2 regions of the Salipaludibacillus agaradhaerens genome follow, and region 2 is predicted to be linked to the other one. Evidence: predicted binding sites of a transcription regulator. Region 2 holds the regulator's gene; the other holds the start of a gene.

What was found. Region 2 encodes Rex, which represses fermentation and respiration genes when NADH is low (regulators of the CRP and FNR family bind a similar motif). Its sites were predicted from a motif close to TTGTGAAATATTTCACAA; they were not measured.
Region 1: pflB (formate C-acetyltransferase) is a predicted target of Rex. The motif match lies at 1,867-1,884, and genes of this name have one in related genera.

What each region holds. Positions count from the first base shown of each region.
Region 1 covers NZ_KV917378.1:507,678-510,895, forward strand. The annotation lists gene pflB (formate C-acetyltransferase) at 1-1,763, opposite strand, end outside; gene BK581_RS02420 (GNAT family N-acetyltransferase) at 2,300-2,752, shown strand; gene dapA (4-hydroxy-tetrahydrodipicolinate synthase) at 3,051-3,218, opposite strand, start outside.
Region 2 covers NZ_KV917378.1:2,087,126-2,090,343, forward strand. The annotation lists gene BK581_RS09770 (MDR family MFS transporter) at 1-260, opposite strand, end outside; gene BK581_RS09775 (redox-sensing transcriptional repressor Rex) at 767-1,405, opposite strand; gene moaC (cyclic pyranopterin monophosphate synthase MoaC) at 1,489-1,968, opposite strand; gene BK581_RS09785 (ABC-F family ATP-binding cassette domain-containing protein) at 2,113-3,218, shown strand, end outside.

The DNA.
Region 1 (3,218 bases), 1.6 Mb from region 2:
GTTAAGATTGACATCGTTGTTTCAGATTGGCGGTAAGTGTCATGCTTTTTAAGCATATCAGAAAATTTAACGACAAGTTCTTTCGCAATATCATCTACAAGATCATCGTCGTTACCATATTGAGGATAGTCGCCTTCAATTTCATAATCAACTGCAAGACCATCTTCATCTCGAATCACTTTAACTTTTGAATGCTTAATTGCACTTAGAGAGTCAGCAGCAACTGAGAGACCAGCAATACCTGTCGCCATTGTTCTGCGGATATCACGATCATGTAACGCCATTTCTATACGCTCGTAGCTATATTTGTCATGCATATAATGAATAACGTTGAGTGTATTAATATATAAACCGGCCAACCATTCAAGAACCACATCGAAGTTTTTCTTAACTTCTTCATAATCAAGGTATTCTGATGTAATCGGTTCAATACCATGGGCTACTTTTACTTTCGCTTTTTCATCAACACCGCCGTTAATGGCATATAATAATCCTTTTGCTAGGTTAGCGCGGGCGCCGAAAAATTGCATTTGCTTACCGATTTCCATAGCGGATACACAACATGCGATCCCATAGTCGTCACCGTATTCTGGACGCATAATTTCGTCATTTTCGTATTGAATGGAGCTAGTGTCAATGGACATTTTTGCACAATAATGCTTGAATGCTTCTGGTAGGGCAGGAGACCAAAGGACGGTTAAGTTAGGCTCTGGTGCAGGTCCTAAATTTTTCAACGTATGAAGAAATCTATATGAGCTTTTCGTTACGAGTGGGCGACCGTCTTTTCCAATTCCAGCGATTGATTCAGTCACCCATGTAGGGTCACCACTGAATAGCTCATTATATTCAGGTGTTCTTGCAAATTTTACGAGACGTAATTTCATAACAAAGTGGTCCACAAGCTCTTGTGCCGCTTGCTCTGTTAAAACACCTGTTTCAAGATCACGTTCAATATAAATGTCAAGGAAGGTTGAGACACGCCCAAGACTCATAGCAGCACCATTTTGTTCTTTAATAGCTGCTAAGTAACCGAGATAGAGCCATTGGAAAGCTTCTGTAGCGTTTGTTGCTGGTTTAGAAATGTCAAATCCATAAATGGTACCCAGCTCTTTTAATTCGTTTAAAGCTCTCATTTGCTCTGCGAGTTCCTCGCGTAAACGAATAACGTCTTCAGACATATTAGTTGGAAGATCTGCAACTTCTTCTTTTTTAGCTTCAATAAGACGATCTACACCATATAGTGCTACTCGTCGGTAATCACCGATAATACGACCACGGCCGTAAGCATCAGGTAAACCTGTGATGATCCCAACTTTTCTAGCTAACATCATTTCCGGTGTATAGGCATCGAAAACACCTTGGTTATGTGTTTTACGGTAGTCAGTGAAAATTTTCTCAACTTCTTCATCTAATTCATAGCCGTAAGATTGAAGAGCGGCTTTAGCCATTCTTATACCACCATAAGGCTGCATAGAACGTTTAAAAGGGACATCTGTTTGTACCCCAACAACTTTCTCTTTATCTTTGTTTAAATAACCAGCTTTGTGAGATGTGATCGTGGACACGATAGACGTATCTAAGTCATAAACGCCGCCACGCTCCCGTTCTTCAGCTGTTAAAGCCATAATTTGTTTCCATAACTCGTCAGTAGCCTCTGTTGCACCCTCTAAAAAGCTTTCATCCCCCTCATAAAGTGTGTAGTTTTTCTGAATGAAATCTCGTACATTAATGTCATTTTCCCAACTGCCACCATTGAAAGCCATCCAAGCAGATTCGTTTAATTTTTCAAGTGTTTTTCCCATGATTAACGCCTCCATCTTTCATAATATCGTAAACAAAGGGTCGCTTAACTTTAGAATGATAATATTGTGAATGGATTCACATATAACTTCTATCTTAAGTATAAATTTAAAATCATTCGTGAACAAGGGGGAAATGTGACACTTTTTTGACTATATAACAGAGGTGAAATTTAACTATAACAGATTCGTAAATAGATAATTGTTATATAAATACTCTATTAAAATATAAGGTGATGACACTATGTTAAGCGATTCCAGCAATATAACAGAATGAAGTACATACTGTTATAGCGGGGGGATGAAGCAGAAAAAAATGGCATTACAAAATATGTTTTTACTGTATGATAAAACGAACCTTCAATCAGTGGGAGTTTCCGTTCTTCTCCCACTGATAAGGAACACAAACTAACGTCTTCGCGTCCTGCGAAAATGCTTATCTGTGATAAAATAGTGTTAAATTATTTCTAAATCATAAATGTAATAAGGAGACCATAAACATGTTCAAAAAATGTCTCAAATATGATCAGTCTCTTTTAACTCTTCTAATGCAGGCAGATCCAAGTGAAGCGAACGTTAAAAAGCATTTTGAAGACGGTGAATGCTACTGTATGATGCAACAGCATACAATGGTGGGTGCTTACATATTTGTCGAGCGAGATAGCGCGACGGCTGAAATAGTATGCATTGCTGTTTCAGAAGAATGGCAGGGGAGAGGGATTGGAAAACAACTCATTGCCCATGCTGTTGAGTTAACGACACAACGGGGTTATAAAGGGTTAGAAGTTGGTACGGGCAATTCGAGTATCGATCAACTGGCTTTTTATCAAAAATGTGGCTTTCGTATAACGGGTGTGGAAACAAACTTTTTCCTTGACCATTATGCGGAACCTATTTATGAAAATGGCATCCAATGTATGGATATGGTCAGACTATCTAAAGCATTAGTTTAGCATAGTTTATAATGGACCACTCCTTGTGACAAGTCTATTACATTAACTATACATTTGCTACTGACTGATAGAGTATTTAAGTGAGAAGTTCGTTTATAGAAAAAGATATTGATGAGTAGTCGGTAAAACAATTTTCTCGCCCGTGGAAGGAATATTAGGTGTAGTGCTATCAAACCATTAGGACGTTCTAACACTCATATTATAGAACCCCCATGTTCAAAAAGGTCCTTTTTGAACATGGGGGTTAATATTTATCACAGATAACCGTCCGTAAACGCCCACTGATTGAAGTTTCGTTTTATACGGCTGAAGAAAATATTTTATGCTGAATGGTTTTATAGACGAGTTGTGATTCGTCAGGTGTCAGTGGAACCATTGGTAAGCGAACTGACCCCACTTTTACGCCGCTCATTTCTAGTGCTGCTTTAACCGGTGCCGGACTTGGCGCAGAGAACATGACATTCAT
Region 2 (3,218 bases):
CCAAGTAAGAATACTGCGAGCCCAGCCATATAAAGTTGCTTCTTACCAAATTTATCACCTAAAAAACCGGTCAGCGGCATAACCATCCCCATAGTGACCATAAAAATCGTAATGACCCAGCCAGTAGCGACCGCATCAGCCTCAAACACAGTCATTAAATGAGGGACTGCGGGATTTAACATACTATTATTTAAAATGATGGTAAAAGTACCTAATAAAACGGTTATGACCACAAGCCATTTTTGCGAGATTTTTGCCATAAATAAGACAGCCTTCTTTCGGTTCACGAAATAGTAATCTATTTCTACTATACCATGAGTTTCATTAATTAAAATTAAAAATGCATATATATCTATTTGAACGAAATACAGCTGCAAAAAACGTTTTATCACATTGGTTTTTCGCTATAGACTGACCCGTTCCCATAGGTTCATCTTCAGTGACAGTCCTTTTTATTACAAAAATCATGTCTTCTGTAGATGGTTCGTTAATCATTGACGACTTTTAATTATTCCTGCGCTTGGATGTTCGTTCACTCATTTTAACAACAGTCTTCTTTACAGCGTTCAGTCATCCATTCTTTGTCTTACGAGCCTTGCGTCATTCAGGTACGGATGACCTGTCCAAATTACCCGCAGTCGTGTAACACTCATCTAGGTACTATATCTTCTCTAATGAACACTTTTCTCCTCTACAATGTTAAAAGCTGCCTATTATAAGGCAGCTTTTAACACGATGCAGCTCATATTTTAAGTATCAACTTTCTCTATAAAGGATAGTGCTTTAAAAAGTAGATGAGGGATTGAAGTTCCACTGACAGATCAATATGATGAACACGAACGTCAGACGGAACCGACAGTCTCGCAGGCGTAAAATTCAAAATCCCTTTAATACCTGCTTTTACTAAGTCATCAGCGATAGGTTGTGCCGCTTGAGATGGCACAGTCAAAATGACCACTTCCACACTGCTTTCCGCCACACGCTCTTTAAATTCATCCAGATGATAAACGGGCACACCACCTATTTCTTTCCCAACCTTATCTGCTGCTACATCAAATGCCATATCAATTTTTGTATTATTGCTTTTGCTAAAATTATAATTTAAAAAAGCCGTTCCTAAATTACCAACCCCAACAAGTGTCACCTTCGTTAATTCATCTTGGTCAAGCGTTTTTCTGAAAAAAGATAATAGATAATTCACGTTATATCCGTAGCCTTTTTTGCCGAGAGCACCAAAATAGGAAAAATCCCTACGTATTGTGGCTGAATCGACCTTTACCGCTTCACTTAATTCTGAAGATGAGACGCGGTGTTTACCTGACGCTTGTAAGCCTTCTAAAAATCGATAGTACAATGGCAATCGTTTTGCTGTTGCCTGAGGAATTTTTGCTTGATCTAGATCCATAACTGCTCCGCCTCCTTCTTAAATATAATAGCTACCTTGGCTAACCAACTAAGTATTAAAATGCATTCATTAAGTTAAGTATGTTATCGTTTAAAATCCCCATTTTTTCCACCCGTTTTCTCCACGAGAAATGTCTCACCAATGACCATCCCTTTATCCACTGCTTTGCACATATCATATATAGTCAATGCGGTCGCAGAAGCTGATGTTAGCGCTTCCATTTCTACTCCTGTATTCCCTTTTGTCTTAACTGACGCTTCAATTTTCAATTGGTATGTATCAGCATTCACATCCCAATCAAAACGAATATCGACTCCTGACAGTGCTAACGGATGACACATTGGAATCCACTGAGACGTATTTTTAGCAGCCATAATCCCTGCAACTTGCGCCACACTGAGAACATCCCCTTTAGCCATCGTCCCTTGTTGGATATTTTCATAGATTTCTTTAGTGACAAAAAGACTTGTTTGGGCCACTGCTGTTCGAACTGTTTCCTGTTTATCGGAAATATCAACCATACGTGCCCGACCTTGTTCATTAAAGTGTGTGAAGTCTCCCATGTTTATCCCCCTTTTTTCCACTTCTATTGTACACTATTTTTTCACAATCTGCATAATAAAGCATGGAAGTCTTGCGATAAACCTTTTCTCTCATGTACACTTAGCTTGTGAACGGTACGGAAATTGAATTGTGAGGTTACAGTGATGATTTTATTACAATGTACACAATTGTCGAAGTCATTCGGTACAGAGAAAATACTCTCCGATGTAAAATTAGAAATAAAAAGTCGGGAGCGTATCGCCCTTGTAGGCAGAAACGGGGCCGGTAAATCAACGCTTCTGAAAATTCTAACCGGTGAGTTATCGTACGACTCAGGGCAAATTGTCATTCCTAAGGATGTCAGTATGGGTTACTTAGCGCAAAATAGCGGCCTTCATACAGAAAGAAGTATATGGGACGAAATGATGACCGTTTTTGAGCCACTTCGGAAAATGGAAGCATCTTTGCGAGCACTTGAGGAGAAAATGAGTGATCCATCTCAAAAAGATCATGTTAAAATTCTTCAAGAATATGATCAGCTACAGCAAGACTTTAAAGATAAGGGTGGCTTTCAATACGAGGCTGATACACGAAGTATTTTATCAGGATTAAGTTTTAACCATTTTGATTATAATACGTCCATCTCATCGTTAAGTGGGGGACAAAAAACCCGACTTTCACTCGGTAAATTGCTTTTATCAAAGCCTGATTTACTCATTTTGGACGAACCTACAAACCATTTGGACATTGCCACTTTAACTTGGCTCGAACAATACTTATCTGGTTATGACGGAGCAGTGTTGATCGTCTCACACGATCGCTATTTTTTAGACAAAGTTGTGGATTATGTCTATGAGCTATCCTTTCATCAAACAGTTAAATATACCGGTAATTACTCGAAGTATTTAGAGCAAAAAGCTGCTCGATTAGAGCAAGAAATGAAGCTTTATGAAAAACAACAGGACGAGATGAAGCGACTTGAAGAATTCGTGCAAAAAAACCTTGCCCGCGCCTCTACTAGTAATCGTGCGAAAAGCCGGCGCAAACAGTTAGAACGTATGACGGTGATGGACAGGCCTAAATCGGATGATTATTCAGCCAATTTTCATTTTGATATCCAAAAGCAGAGTGGAAATGACGTGCTTACAATTGACGATCTCACACTAGGTTATGATGGACATGTTCTGTTTAAGCAGGCAAATCTAAGGCTTACTCGAGGGGAAAGCCTCGCTCTTATTGGGCCAAATGGTATTGGAAAATCCACGCTCAT